4 regions of the Streptomyces sp. NPDC030799 genome follow, and region 1 is predicted to be linked to each of the others. Evidence: riboswitches for the same ligand, from Rfam matches in the RefSeq annotation. Region 1 holds a riboswitch; each other region holds the start of a gene.
What was found. Region 1 has a riboswitch for cobalamin ahead of ACZ41I_RS20905 (cobalamin biosynthesis protein). Riboswitches for the same ligand answer to the same signal wherever they lie in the genome.
Positions count from the first base shown of each region.

Region 2: it holds a riboswitch for cobalamin, as region 1 does, so the genes downstream of both, ACZ41I_RS17035 (ribonucleoside-diphosphate reductase subunit alpha) here and ACZ41I_RS20905 (cobalamin biosynthesis protein) in region 1, are expected to answer to the same signal.
Region 3: it holds a riboswitch for cobalamin, as region 1 does, so the genes downstream of both, nicT (Nickel transporter NicT) here and ACZ41I_RS20905 (cobalamin biosynthesis protein) in region 1, are expected to answer to the same signal.
Region 4: it holds a riboswitch for cobalamin, as region 1 does, so the genes downstream of both, ACZ41I_RS36325 (CbtB domain-containing protein) here and ACZ41I_RS20905 (cobalamin biosynthesis protein) in region 1, are expected to answer to the same signal.

Region 1 covers NZ_JBVIDS010000008.1:41,673-45,325, reverse strand. Annotated here, with positions in the region: gene ACZ41I_RS20910 (cobyric acid synthase) at 1-1,248, opposite strand, end outside; gene ACZ41I_RS20905 (cobalamin biosynthesis protein) at 1,245-2,210, opposite strand; cobalamin riboswitch at 2,315-2,455, opposite strand; gene ACZ41I_RS20900 (hypothetical protein) at 2,577-2,804, opposite strand; gene ACZ41I_RS20895 (inorganic phosphate transporter) at 2,836-3,653, opposite strand, start outside.
Region 2 covers NZ_JBVIDS010000006.1:189,773-193,425, forward strand. Annotated here, with positions in the region: gene mctP (monocarboxylate uptake permease MctP) at 1-816, shown strand, start outside; gene ACZ41I_RS17025 (hypothetical protein) at 855-1,058, opposite strand; gene ACZ41I_RS17030 (hypothetical protein) at 1,362-1,769, opposite strand; cobalamin riboswitch at 2,050-2,223, shown strand; gene ACZ41I_RS17035 (ribonucleoside-diphosphate reductase subunit alpha) at 2,348-3,653, shown strand, end outside.
Region 3 covers NZ_JBVIDS010000015.1:148,971-152,623, forward strand. Annotated here, with positions in the region: gene thrS (threonine--tRNA ligase) at 1-8, shown strand, start outside; gene ACZ41I_RS32890 (nucleoside hydrolase) at 91-1,101, shown strand; gene nicT (Nickel transporter NicT) at 1,098-2,177, opposite strand; cobalamin riboswitch at 2,207-2,396, opposite strand; gene ACZ41I_RS32900 (ArsR/SmtB family transcription factor) at 2,475-2,819, shown strand; gene ACZ41I_RS32905 (glycoside hydrolase family 13 protein) at 2,913-3,653, shown strand, end outside.
Region 4 covers NZ_JBVIDS010000018.1:41,592-45,244, forward strand. Annotated here, with positions in the region: gene ACZ41I_RS36310 (histidine phosphatase family protein) at 1-377, shown strand, start outside; gene ACZ41I_RS36315 (hypothetical protein) at 396-734, opposite strand; gene ACZ41I_RS36320 (CbtA family protein) at 881-1,633, opposite strand; gene ACZ41I_RS36325 (CbtB domain-containing protein) at 1,656-1,877, opposite strand; cobalamin riboswitch at 1,914-2,055, opposite strand; gene ACZ41I_RS36330 (hypothetical protein) at 2,250-2,651, opposite strand; cobalamin riboswitch at 2,714-2,833, opposite strand; gene ACZ41I_RS36335 (methyltransferase family protein) at 2,864-3,628, opposite strand.

The sequences.
Region 1 (3,653 bases):
TCCTTTGTCATCGGAGATGAACGGTTGCCCTCCCTCTATGGAGGCGACCCCGTGGTGGATCTCGTACCCCTCGACCCGCTCGCCGAGGGCCTCCCCGGCCGGCCGGGTCAGGGTCTTGTCGCGGGCGAACCGCACCCGCACGGGCAGCACGCCGAGCCCGTCGACCGCGCCGGCCCGCGACTCGACCTCGTCCTCGATGTGCTCGCCGAGAATCTGGAAGCCGCCGCAGATGCCGAGGATCGGGCGCTGCTCGGCGGCTCTCCTGAGAAGCGCGTCGGCAAGCCCCCGCTCCCGCAGCCACTCCAGGGCCCGTACGGTCCCGCGCGTGCCCGGGATCACCACCAGGTCGGCGTCCGCCAGCTCCTCGGCCCGGTCCACGAACCGCACCACGACACCCGGTTCGGCGGCCAGCGCGTCCACGTCCGTGAAATTGGACATCAGCGGAATGGCGCACACGGCGACCCGCAGCACGTCCTCGCCGACGGGCGGGGCCACGTTCGACTCCCGCACAGTCCCCCGCAGGGAAACGCGCAGTCCGTCCTCCTCGTCGATGCCGAGGCCGTGCCGGAACGGCAGGACGCCGTAGGCGGGCCGTCCGGTGAGCCCGCGCAGCATCTCCAACCCGGGCTCCAGCAGGCCGACATCGCCCCGGAACTTGTTCACCAGGAACCCGGCGACCAGCTCCTGGTCCTCGGGCGACAGCAGGGCGACGGTCCCGAAGAAGGACGCGAAGACGCCCCCGCGGTCGATGTCGCCCACCACCAGCACGGGAAGCCGCGCACTCCGCGCGATGCCCATGTTCACGATGTCGGTCCGGCGCAGATTGATCTCGGCCGGGCTGCCCGCACCCTCACAGATCACCGCGTCATACGTGCCCCGCAACTCGGCCAGGCAGTCCAGCACGGTGCCGAGGAGCTGCTGCTGCCGCCCCCCGTGGTACCCGCGCGCGCTCAGCTCGCCCACCGGCCTGCCCAGCAGCACCACCTGGCTGCTCTGCTCGCCGCCCGGCTTGAGCAGCACCGGGTTCATCAGCGCGGTCGGCTCGATCCGGCACGCCTGGGCCTGCATGGCCTGGGCCCGCCCGATCTCCGCGCCCTGGCGGGTCACGAAGGAGTTCAGCGACATGTTCTGCGCCTTGAACGGCGCGACCTTCACACCCTGGCGCACCAGCCACCGGCAGATCCCGGCCGTCACGACGCTCTTGCCGGCGTCGGAGGTGGTGCCGGCGACGAGGAGTCCCCCGTTCACTTTCCACGTCCCTTCAGACCCTTGACGAGACCTTTGGCGAGGAGACGCGCGGCGACCGTGGTGCCGAGCGCGAGAAGGCCGACGCGGCCGGAGAGCCGTACGGACCGGTCGATGTCGGTGACCCGGACCGCCCGTCCGGTGTCCCCGTTCAGCACCGGCCGGTGCTCGACCCGGCCGCCGTAGGAGAGCGTGCCGCCCAGGCGTACGCCGAGGGCCCCGGCGAAGGAGGCCTCGACGGGCCCGGCGTTGGGGCTCGGGTGCTTGCGGGCGTCGGCCTTCCAGGCGCGCAGGGCACCGCGGGGGTCGGGCCCGGCCGCGGCGGCGAGCACGGCGGTCAGCCGCGCCCCCGGCCAGCCGGCCAGGTCGTCGAGCCGAGCGGAGGCCCAGCCGTAGCGCCGGTAGCGGGGGGACTTGTGACCCACCATCGCGTCCAGCGTGTTGACCGCCCGGAACCCGAGCAGCCCCGGAACCCCGGCCACGGCCCCCCACACCAGTGCCCCCACGACGGCGTCGGAGGTGTTCTCGGCGACCGACTCGACCACTGCCCGGGCGATCCCGTCGGCGTCCAGCGCCTGGGGATCCCGGCCGCACAGATGCGGCAGCCGGGCCCGCGCCGCCTGGACGTCTCCGCGCTCCAGAGCGCGCCCGATGGTGCGGGCCTCCCGGGCGAGCGACGTACCGCCGACGACCGCCCAGGTGGCGGCGGCGGTCAGCGCGAGGGACGCGGCGGGGGAGGGGCGTACGGCGCGTGCGGCCACCGCGCCCAGTGCGACGGCGCCTCCGGCGCACACGACGGTGTGCAGGGCGCCCCAGCCGCGGTGGTCGTGCCACAACGCGCCGTCCACGGCAGCGGCCGCCCGGCCGAACGCGGCGACCGGATGCCCGTGGCGCGGATCGCCGAGCAGCAGGTCACCGAGAAGGCCGGCGGCGGCGCCGTACGCGTATGTGCGATCGGCACCCATCGGCTCAGCCGGCCGTGGGTACAGGAGCGGGCCTGGTTCGGGTCCTGGTCCTTCGGCAGCCGAGCATGGCGATCCGTGTCCTCACTCAGGGTGTCCGCGCCCTGGTTCGACGAGATTCGGCGGTGAGAGTTCCTGGCTCCCGGGGTTCTTCCCCGGTGACAGTGGCGGGACCGCGCCGGATTCGCACCGGCTTCCTCTTCTGCCGCCCTACATGGCCTGGGCAGTCCACCACGCGCCCCGAACGGCCGTCAACTTGCCGTTGACCTGCAGGGGGAGAGTGTGCGGATCCCCACATCGCGGGGTGTGCGGGCATGAGAAAGGCCCCCCTTCCGCCTTCCGGGGGAGGGGAGCCTTCAGAGGGTGTGGTCAGGGCTTGGCCACGATCAGGTAGATGCCGTACGCCACCGCCGCCGCGCACGCGGCGAAGCAGACGTAGGCGCCGGTGACGGCGAGGCCGGCGGAGCCGCCCTGGGCCGCGGCCTTCTCGCGCCGGGCCAGACCGCCCACGCCGAGGGTGAACAGGGCCACCAGGCCCACTGTGAAGGCGAGGCTGACGCCGAAGACGGAGCCGAGGGCCGCCCAGTCGATCTTCATGATGCTTCCTTCGTAACCGGGGTGGCCGGGGTCAGACGGTGGCGGCCGGCGGGGCGGCCGGGGCAGCGGGTTCGGCGGCCGGGGAGGGGATCGTCGCCGTCAGGTCCTCGGTGAGCGTGCCCGCCGGGGGCGGGGCCACCGCGGCGATGGCGGTGGTCACCACGCCGGCCGGCTCCTCGGCGTCGGCGACGACATTGGTGTGGTCGACGACCTCACGGCGGGAGATCTTCCAGATCGCGGCGCTCGCGGCGACCAGGAAGACGGCGACCGCGGCGGTGCCCCAGTCACCGAGGTCCGTGACGGACTCGGCGCCCGCGCCGACCAGCGCGGCGGCCGGGAGGGTGAGCACCCAGGCGACGGCCATGCGGGTCGCGGTGGACCAGCGGACCACCCCGCCCTTGCGGCCGAGGCCCGCGCCCATCACCGAACCGGAGACGACGTGCGTGGTGGACAGGGAGAAGCCCAGGTGGGAGGAGGCCAGGATGGCGGTCGCGGCGCTGGTCTGGGCGGCGAAGCCCTGGCGCGGCTCCAGGTCGGTCAGGCCGGTGCCCATGGTGCGGATGATGCGCCAGCCGCCGATCCAGGTGCCCAGCGCGATGGCCAGGCCGGCGGAGAGGATGACCCAGGTGGGAGGGTTGGAGCCCGGGGCGATGGCGCCGCCCGCGATCAGCGCGAGGGTGATGATGCCCATCGTCTTCTGGGCGTCGTTGGTGCCGTGGGCGAGGGAGACCAGGCCGGCGGAGGCGATCTGGCCGGCGCGGTAGCCCTTGCGGGTGGCCTCGCCCTCGGCCTTGCCGCCGATGCCGTAGGAGAAGCGGGTGGCCAGCATCGAGGCGACGCCCGCCACGA
Region 2 (3,653 bases), on a different contig from region 1:
TACCCGCACTCGATCACCGCGACCCTGTCGTCCAGGAGCCGTGAGGTGATCCGCCGCAACACCACGATCCTGCCGCTGTACTCCCTCATGCTCGGTCTGCTCGCCCTGCTGGGCTTCATGGCGATCGCGGCCGGAGTGAAGGTCACCAACGGGCAGCTGGCCATCCCGCAGCTGTTCGAGGACATGTTCCCGGACTGGTTCGCGGGCGTGGCCTTCGCGGCGATCGGCATCGGCGCTCTCGTACCGGCGGCCATCATGTCGATCGCGGCGGCGAACCTCTTCACCCGCAACATCTACCGGGACTTCATCAAGCCGGACGCCACTCCCCGGCAGGAGGCCCAGGTCTCCAAGATCGTCTCACTGCTGGTGAAGGTCGGCGCCCTGGTCTTCGTCCTCACCATGGACAAGACGGTCGCGATCAACTTCCAGCTGCTCGGCGGCATCTGGATCCTGCAGACCTTCCCGGCCCTGGTCGGCGGCCTGTTCACCCGCTGGTTCCACCGCTGGGCGCTGCTCGCCGGCTGGGCGGTCGGCATGGTGTACGGCACGGTCGCGGCGTACGGGGTCGCCTCGCCGACCCAGAAGCACTTCGGCGGCTCGGCCAAGGAGATCCCGGGCATCGGGGAGATCGGCTACATCGGCCTGACCGCGTTCGTCCTCAACGTCGCCGTGACCGTGGTCCTCACCTTCGTCCTCAAGGCCGCCAAGGCCCCCGAGGGCATCGACGAGACCAGCCCGGCCGACTACACGGCGGACGCGGGCGACCTCGGCGTCCAGGTGGAACTGCCGTCGGCGACGGCGGGCAGCGCGCACTAGGGGACCCTGCGACGCCGGGATGATCCAAACGACACCCCCTAGCCCACGCGCCTCGGCCGGACGCCCTCGTCCCGTGTGCGTCCGGCCATCGCGTCCCAGAAGCGGTCCAGTTCGCGGACGCGCATGCTGACCCAGGGCGGTGTCTTTCGGTGCACCAGCCTGGGAAAGCAGCGGCGGATGGTTCCGGGCAGCAGGACCTGCTGCTGCCGGCAGAAGGGCTCGCGGACCTCGCCCCGGGGCACCCCGCCCCGGGGGCCGGGGGCTCAGCTCGACGTCCTCGCGCAGCCGGCCGTCACTCATGGCGTGGGCCCAGGTCTCCAGGAGCCACAGCCGGAGCGTGCTGCGGTCCCAACTGCGGGTGTCGAGCCGGTCCTTGTCGTTGCGCGGACGAACGCGTTCGAGGTCGCCGTGGTGGTGCAGTTCGCGGGCGATCTGCAGGTAGATCGGCGATTCGGTGACCTCCGCGGTCTCCACGATCCAGTCCACGCGGCGCTCGTCCGTCTCCGGGACCCGCGCCTCGACGAAGTGCAGCGCCGACTCCTCGCTCAGCGGCTCCAGCTCCACGATCGCGGCGGGGTGCTCTCCAGCGGACTGTGCGGCCGGGAGGCGATGACGACCACCTTGTCGTCGGCGAGCAGTTGCTGCCAGATCCGGTCGCTCTTGGTGCGCGCCAGAATGCCGTGAGGCGCTTCCTCGGCGAACCGTTGCCTGGCCATGCGCTCGAAGTTCAGATCGGCACCGGTTGCGTCCCTCAGCCGGATCGGCACGGGAACGGCGTGCTGCCGGGCCAGCAGCTCGGTCAGCCGCACCAGGACGGCCGTCTTGCCCGTGCCGACACCGCCGACGAGCAGACAGGGCCTGCGGGTCTCGCGCTGCCGCAGCCTCTGGGCGATGACCCGGGCGACCTCCTCACGGCCCACGATCTCGGCCATGCCGGGCCCGGCGGTGAGCACAAAGCCCTTCCGCGGCCCAGGCGAGGAGTGCGGTCAGGAGGATCAGCCACACAACCCGGATCGCACGTGTCTCGCCTCCAGCGTCGCCATCGGCGCGCTGCGAGGCCGCACCTTGCCCGGCGGATGACGGACGATCCTCGTCATGGTGCGTTCTCCTTCCGAGGCCGGCTCTCGGCACGAAGGACCCGCGGGGCACCTTCTTCCATGGAAACACTCCAGCCGGGCCCTGCAACTCGGAAGTTGACCCTCCGAAGCCACCGCACCACACAACAGACACAACATCTGGGGGTGACCTGACAGCCCGGCACTAGATGTATGCTCATCCTCGCTGTCGCCGCAGGGGAATCCGGTGCGAATCCGGAACTGTCCCGCAACGGTGTACTTGTGTGTGTCCGTTCCCTGAACGCCGTGCACAGGAGTCAGTCCGAGGACCTGCCGACAGCGCACCCGGCCGTCCGGCCGGTGTGCCCTGAGACGTCCGGGCCTCGTGGAGTGGGCCGGTGGACGCGACGCCGTGTGCGCTCGTGGCTGCCCCCGCCCTCCGCCAGGCCCCCGTGCCGAGCGAGGGAGAGCCCCACGTGACCATCGCGCCAGCAGACCCGGCTTCAGCCGACGGCCTGGAGACCGACGGTCCCGGTGCCGCGCTGCTGCGGACCCTGACCGAGCTGACCGCCGACCTCCCCGACACCGACCCCGGCCGGGTCGCCGCCGCCGCCCTGCGTGGCCGGTCGGCGAACGCCGACGAGGCGGAGTTGCGGGAGCTGGCCACGGAGGCCGCCGCCGGGCTCATCTCCGAGGACCCCGCATACTCCCGGCTGGCCGCCCGGCTGCTGACCCTCACCATCCGCGCGGAGGCCGCCTCGCAGGGCGTGACGTCCTTCACCGAGTCCGTGGCCGTGGGACACCGGGAGGGGCTCATCGCCGACCGGACCGCCGAGTTCGCGCGGGTGCACGCCGCGCGGCTGGACGCGCTGATCGACACGGGCGCCGACGACCGCTTCGGCTACTTCGGGCTGCGCACGCTGCACAGCCGGTATCTGCTCCGGCACCCCTTCACCCGCAAGGTCGTCGAGACCCCCCAGCACTTCATGCTGCGGGTCGCCGCAGGCCTCGCCGAGGACGACAGTGTCCGCTCCCTGGACGAAGTCGCCGCGCTCTACCGGCTCATGAGCCGCCTCGACTACCTGCCGTCCTCCCCCACGCTCTTCAACTCCGGCACCCGCCACCCCCAGATGTCGTCCTGCTACCTCCTCGACTCCCCGCTGGACGAGCTGGACTCCATCTACGACCGCTACCACCAGGTGGCCCGGCTCTCCAAGCACGCCGGCGGCATCGGTCTGTCGTACTCCCGGATCCGCAGCCGCGGTTCGCTGATCCGCGGCACCAACGGGCACTCCAACGGCATCGTGCCGTTCCTGAAGACCTTGGACGCCTCGGTGGCGGCCGTGAACCAGGGCGGCCGGCGCAAGGGCGCCGCGGCCGTCTACCTGGAGACCTGGCACTCCGACATCGAGGAGTTCCTGGAGCTGCGCGACAACACCGGTGAGGACGCCCGCCGTACGCACAACCTGAACCTCGCGCACTGGATCCCGGACGAGTTCATGCGCCGGGTCAACGCCGACGGACAGTGGTCGCTGTTCTCCCCGGCGGACGTGCCGGAGCTGGTGGACCTGTGGGGGGAGGAGTTCGACGCCGCCTACCGCAAGGCCGAGGCGGCGGGGCTCGCGAAGAAGACGATCCCGGCCCGTGAGCTGTACGGCCGGATGATGCGCACCCTCGCGCAGACCGGCAACGGCTGGATGACCTTCAAGGACGCGGCGAACCGCACCGCCAACCAGACCGCCCTGCCCGGCCATGTCGTCCACTCCTCCAACCTCTGCACCG
Region 3 (3,653 bases), on a different contig from region 1:
GGGACTGATCGCGGTCGGACCCGGCGTCATGGGGCCGATCACCGGGTGCTGATCTAGGGTTTGAGCGTCGGCACGACGAAGGAGCCCGCTGTGACCGGTCAGCCCATCCCCGTGATCATCGACTGCGACACCGGCGTCGACGACGCCCTGGCCCTGCTGCTCGCCGTACGCCACCCCGGCCTGGACCTGCGGGCCGTGACCTGCGTGGCCGGGAACACGGACGTCGACGGTGTGGTCCGCAACACCCTGACCGTGCTGGAGCAGGCGGGCGCCCCGGACATCCCGGTGGGCCGGGGCGCCGAACGCCCGCTGATCGAACCCGCCCGCTCGGCCCGGCATGTGCACGGCTCGGACGGCATGGGCGACCTCGGCCTGCCCGCGCCGACCCGCACCCCCGTCGACCTCGACGCGGTCGCCCTGCTGCGCCGTGAGATCCTCGCCTCCCCCCGCCCGGTCACCCTCATCCCCACCGCACCGCTCACCAACATCGCCCTGCTGCTGCGCACCCACCCCGAGGTGACCCGCAACATCGAGCGGATCGTCTTCATGGGCGGCGCGGTCGCCGTCGGGAACGCCACGCCGGTCGCCGAGTTCAACGTCTGGCACGACCCGGAGGCGGCGGCGATCCTGCTCACCGCCGGGGTGCCGATCACCATGTACGGCCTGGACGTCTTCATGCAGGTCGTCGTCGACGCCCCGGACGTCCACCGGCTGCGCACGAGCAGCGACCCCGGCACCCGGCTGGCCGGCGAACTCCTCGCGCACCGGCCGACCACACAGGGAGAGGCCCCGGAGGCGGAGGAGGCGGGCGGCCTCGGCGACGCGGGCGCGGTGTGCGCGGTCGCCGACCCGGCCGGCATCACCACCCGGCTCCTGCCCGTCGAGGTCTGCCTGGCCCCGGGCCCGACCCGGGGCCAGACGATCGTCGACCGCCGCCCCCGCCCCGGCGAGTCCGAGATCCACGAGGGCAAGCGCGAACACGCCCTGGTGGACGTGGCTTTGCAGGTCGACGTGGACCGGTACGTGAAGCTGTACCTGGAGACCGTGGAGCGCCAGGGGGTGGCGTTCGGATCATCCCGGCGTCCGAACGACACCCCCTAATCGGCGGCGGGCTTCGCCGTCCAGCGTTCCTCCACCCGCGCGACGCGCCAGTACGACAGTGCCGCCGCCCACACCACCACGAACAGGCCGACGATGAGATAGCCGACGTTGTCCAGGTCGAGTCCGGCGATCCAGCCCGTGACGCCGTCGTGCAGACCGAACTTCTCGTGCAGGACCCCGACCAGCTCGATCGTGCCGATGACGAAGGCGACCGCGATGGACAGGCCGGTGATGGCGAGGTTGTAGAAGACCTTGCGGACGGGGTTGGAGAACGCCCACTGGTAGGCGAAGTTCATGAAGGTGCCGTCGAGGGTGTCGAACAGGCTCATGCCGGCGGCGAAGAGCAGCGGCAGGCAGAGGACCGCGTACCAGGGCAGGCCGGCGGCGGCGCCCGAACCGGCCATCACCATCAGCGTGACTTCGGTGGCCGTGTCGAAGCCGAGCCCGAAGAGGAAACCGAGCGGGAACATCTGGCCGGGCCGGCTGATCGATTTGGTGAGGCGGCCGAGGATCCGGTTCATGAAACCGCGCGAGTCCAGGTGCTGTTCGAGCTCCCGCTCGTCGTACGCCCCGCCGCGCATCGCGCGGAAGACCCTGAGGATGCCCACCAGAGCGACCAGGTTCAGGGCCGCGATGAGGTAGAGGAACGTGCCGGAGATCGTCGTTCCCAGGAACCCGAGCACCTGGTGGGTCCGCGAGTGCTCGTCCATCACCTTGCCGGCGAGCTGCGTACCGCCGGCGATCAGCACCGCCAGCACGACCACCACGCTGGAGTGCCCCAGCGCGAACCAGAACCCCACCGACACCGGCCGCTTCCCGTCGGCCATCAGCTTGCGTGTGGTGTTGTCGATCGCGGCGATGTGGTCGGCGTCGAACGCGTGCCGCATGCCCAGGGTGTAGGCGGTGATGCCAAGGCCGATCCCGAAGACGTCGGTGCCGACCCTGTAGTGCTCGGGCACGACCAGCAGGAAGAGGATCCCGAAGGCGACGACGTGCAGGGCGACGATCACCGCCAGCAGTCCCGCCGTCTTCAGGGTGTCCTCGCGCCGCCAGCGGAAGGGAGCAGCATCGGCCATCGGGTTCACGCTCCAGCACCTCGTGGATCACTTCGTGAGCTGCCGTGGCCGGTCTCCTGGCTTACGGGGTGGTGCGCTCTTCGGTCCCTGCCTTCCCAGCCGTACGACCGACCAGTGGCCCGGCTGCTGCCGGACGGGACCGGAACTCCCCGGTCACAGTGGCGAGGGCCGCGTCGACTTCTCATCGACTTCCCGAGCACCACGGCCCGCCCACCGTACGGGCGGGAGCGGTGCACTGCATAGCTGCGCACCCGTGCAGGTATTCAAGATCACAGAGCCACCTGCGAGGATGACGCCATGCATCTCGTGCCTGCCGACCGAGCCGACCGGCGCACCATCGACGGTCACCGGGTGTGCGAGGCGATCGCCGCCATCGGTGACGCGGACCGGGTGCGCACCTGGGCCGGCCGCTTCTCGCTGCTGGCCGACGCCAACCGGCTCGCCCTGCTCCTCGCCCTGCACCGCACCGGCCCGCTCGCCGTCTCCGACCTGGCCGTGGCCACCGGAATGAACGATCCCGCCGTCTCCCAGGCCCTGCGGCTGCTGCGGGCGGCGGGCGTCGTGGCCGGGGAGAAACAGGGACGGGTGGTGCGCTACCGCGTGGTGGACGCCGAGCTGCGCGCGGTGCTGGACCTCTGCTGAGGTGCTCTCCTCGGCCCCCCATGCGAAGGTTCCCTTTCCGGGTCATGTGGACAGATTTGTACTGTCGTCCACCTCCCCCTGAAGGGATCCCGTATGGCCCCTGTGGCAGACCGCTCCCCGGACCTCTCCTCCAAGAACCCCGACTGGTGGCGTCAGGCCGTCATCTACCAGGTCTACCCCCGCAGTTTCGCCGACGCGGACGGCGACGGCCTCGGCGACCTGCGCGGCATCACCCAGCGCCTGAGCCACGTCGCCGGCCTCGGTGCCGACGCCCTGTGGCTGAGCCCCTTCTACCCGTCGGAGCTGGCCGACGGAGGCTACGACGTCGCCGACCACCGGGACGTCGATCCCCGCCTCGGCACCCTGGACGACTTCGACGCCCTGGTGGGCGAGGCCCACCGGCTCGGCCTGAAGGTCGTCGTCGACATCGTCCCGAACCACACCTCGCATCTGCACCCCTGGTTCCAGGAGGCCCTGCGCTCCGCCCCCGGCTCCCCGGCCCGCGGCCGCTATGTCTTCCGCCCCGGCCGGGGCGTGCACGGCGAACTGCCGCCCAGCGACTGGCAGTCCGTGTTCGGCGGCAGCGCATGGAAGCGCGTCCCGGACGGCGAGTGGTACCTCCACCTCTTCGCTCCCGAACAGCCCGACCTCAACTGGGACAACGAGGAGGTCCGCGCCGACTTCCGCACCACCCTGCGGTTCTGGTCCGACCGGGGCGTCGACGGTTTCCGCATCGACGTCGCCCACGGGCTGGCCAAGGACCTCACCGAGCCGCTGCGGGACATCGGGGACCTCGGTGCCACCGGCGAGGCGGCCCTGCCGCACGTCCCGCCG
Region 4 (3,653 bases), on a different contig from region 1:
CGGTGCCGGAACTGGCGGGGCTCGACGTGGGCCGCTGGCGGGGCCGCACCCTTGAGGAGGTGGGGGCCGCCGAGCCGGAGGCGGTGGGCCATTGGCTCACCGACCCCGGCTGCGCCCCGCATGGTGGTGAGTCCGTGCAGGACCTGTGCGGAAGGGTCGCACGGTGGCTGGCCGACGCGCAGGCCGTGGCGGGCCGTACGGTCGCCGTCGTCGAGCCGGAGGTGGTGCGGGCGGCCGTCGGCGGCGCGCTGGGGTTGCCTGTCACGGTTTTCTGGCGCCTCGATGTGCCGCCGCTGACCGTGACCGAACTCAGCGGCCGGGCCGGGCGCTGGAATCTGCGGCTGGGGCGTCCGCTTGCCGCGCCGGACGCCGATTAGGCGCCGCCGGCCGGTGGTTCAGTCTGCCGAAGCCCGGTGACGGCGCAGCAGCGCCGCTATCGCGCAGCGCAGGCAGGTGCCGTCGTCGCCCGGCTCCATGGCTTCGCGGTCGGGGCATGTCGTCGGCGCCGGATGGGACCGTCCCCGGCAGCCGTCCCCCGAGGCCGCGATCAGCATCTCCAGGTCGTGCAGCAGCTGTTCGGTGCGCTTGGCCTGCTGGGCGAGCACCCGCACCCGGGCGCTCTGGCCGCCGATCTGCCGTCGGCTGGCGACCAGTTGCTCGTATTCCCTCGGGGTGAGGGCGACCGCGTCGCGGCCACCGACGGTGATCCGGCGGGGCTGTGGGGCTCTGGCCACTCGGTTCCTCCGCTCCTCGCCCGGGCATCCGCCTCCGGTCCGCCGCCGGATTCCCTCGCCCTGCCGGTGAACCCGTGCGCCGGTGTCCGGAGAACGCCAGAGGGCCCCCGGATGGTTCCGAAGGGCCCTCTGTTGTCCGGAAGGGGTCAGTGCGCGGCCGGAACCGCTCGCCCGCTCTCGGCCGTCGCCGGCTTGGGGCTCAGCAGCCGCTCGGCCAACTCGCCGAAGAGGAGGCCGAATCCGCCCCACAGAGCGGCCTGGATGCCCAGTGCCGAGAGCCGGAACCGCCACAGCAGGGTGGCCGGGAAGCCCTTGGGGACCTCGTTGACGACAGGCAGGAACTGGTAGGCCAGACCGATCACGACGGCGAACGCGGCCACCGCGACGACCGTCGCCCACCAGGTGCCCAGACGGGGAGCCAGGCGCTTGCCCAGCAGGGTGGCGGCGACCGCCAGCAGGACGCTGAGCAGCATCATCAGGAAGTACAGGGTGGTCCGCCTGCCGATGGTGTCGGGCTCGCCGACCGACGGCGGGTTGGCCGGGTACTTCAGGAACGGCACGACGTACACGGCGAGGAGGGCGCAGCCCGACAGCAGCAGCGCGGTGGCGCGCGGGCTGAAGCGGCCCACGCGGCCCAGGGCGAAGCAGAAGGCGAGCGCGGCGATCCCGCCGAAGGCGACCCCGTACACGAGGACACCGGTGGCGAGGCCGGCGGTGGACTGGAGGGAGCGGGAGACGACTTCCATCTCGTGCTCGTGGGAGTGGGCCTCCTCGAAGCTGATCGCCTTGTCGACGCTCGGCTCACCGAGGACGTACGCCACGACGAGGGCGAGCACGCCGGCCGCGAGGCCGGCGAGCATGCCCCGTACGAGGAGGTTCCGTACGGTTGCGGAATTCATGGGCGGGCGGTGTCCCCTCGCCTCAGTGGCAGGGGAAACCGAGCAGGTGCCGGGCGTCGTGCACCCACTCGTGGACGTCCGTGCCGTTGAGCACCGAGGTGGCGCCCTGCTCGGCGCCGACGAAGTAGAGCAGGATCAGCATGAGGATGCCGAAGAAGACCGCCCAGGGGGCAATCGCCTTCAGCGGCAGCTTGGCGGGTACGACGGGGGTGGTGGCTGTCGGCTGGGCGACGGTCTGCGCCATGGCAGAACCTCCTCTGGGAGTTCGCGTCCCATCTCGGTGGTGCACAGGACGACGGCCACGGGTCTGACTCACGGGACGCCTCGGGGGCGTCTCGCATACAGTGGCGCGACCGTGCCGGATTCCCACCGGCTTCCGTCTCGCCGTCGTCGATATCGGACAGACCGTACCGCGTGCCGCGCGCACGGCCAAGACCGCCTGCCCCCGCCGTGATCTTCCTCTCCCAGCAGGCGGGACAGGACGAGGCCGGTGGGGCGGCAGCGCAGGCAGGGCCCACATCAACGGCGCCCGGGGGCAGTTGCGCACGGCCGTGTCGGTGGCGCGCACCGGACGGTGGCGACCTGCGCCGGCTCGGTGCCGTACCGGACCCCTGGGTCAACGGGGATCCGCACGGCGCCGTGGCGGCGTGAAGGCGTACAGGTCGAGGATGTCCGGCTGGGGAGCGACGCCCGGGCCACCCGCCCGTACCCACGTCACGATGTCCTCGGTCGCATCCGGGTCGTTGACAAGTCCCAGCCAGACCGGCCGCGCACCGGCGGCCCGGCCCGCGGTGGACGGCTGTACGACGATGACGTTGGCCTGGTCGCACACGTCGAGGCAGTCGGAGATGCGCACCGGCACCTCCGCCCGCAGCCGTGCGGTCTGCGCCTGGTGATCAACCCCCGTCACCTTGGGGCTGCCGCAGCAGCAGTCCCGGCACACGACGACCCGGCACGGCGCCGCAGCGCTCCCCGTCCCCGCTCCGCCGGACGCCTCTTCCGCCGGCCTCTCGGGCACGCCCATGTCACTCCCCTCCCGGGGAGATCCGCCCCGGTGTGCGTCGAGGAGGCGACCGCGTGAGTCTCTGGCTCCCGGGTCGTCGCCCGCCCGGCCTGCCCGCCCCGGGCGGAGCGGAGGCCTGCCGGAACTCGCTCACCGGTCACAGTGGCGGGACCGCGCCGGATTCACACCGGCTTCCTCGGACCGCCGTCGCCCTATGTCGCAGGTCATCATGCCATCACCGGTGGGAGCGCCGCGTGTACCATCACCGCTCCCGCCCTCCGACGGCGGCCGGAGCGACGACCGGGCCGGGGGGTGTCGTTCGGATCATCCCGGCGTCGCGGGCCCTGGCGCGGCACGCTGCCCGCGGGGCGCCGGCCGACCCGGTGGGCCGTGCGGCGTATGTGGGGGATCAGGGCCGGGACTTCGGCGCGGTAGGCGTCGTAGGCGGCGCCGAACCGCCGGGCCATCGGGCGGTCCTCGACCCGGACCCGGCGCAGCAGCCCGGGTATCGCGGCCACCAGGAACGCCACCCGGACACCGAAGCCGCAGGCCGGCACGGAACCGGTGACCAAGCCGAGCAGGCCGGTGCAGATGGGGTGGCGGACCAGCCGGTACGGCCCGTCCGTGCGCAGCTCGTGGTGCTCCCGGACCGTCGGCACACTGGCCCACATCGTCCCCAGCACCCGGCGGGACCACAGCAGCAGGGCGGTCGAGGCGACGGCGGGCAGGACACCCAGGAGGGCCGGCTCGGGCCGCCAGTACTGCAGATGGCGCCAGAACCCTTCGAAGCGCCCGACCGGGATGAAGAACGCGGAGACGCCCGCCGCCGGCAGCAGCCGGCGCGGCAGCGTGCGGCGCAGTCCCCGCAGCCAGCCGCGCAGTCCCAACCGGCTCCGCACGCCGAAGTGGACAGCGCCCACGACCCAGGCCGCGACGAAGATCAGGACGCAGAGGTCGACGGTCAGGACGAGTGCCGAGTGAAGAGAACCCATGCCTCAAGACTGCTCCGCGTACCCA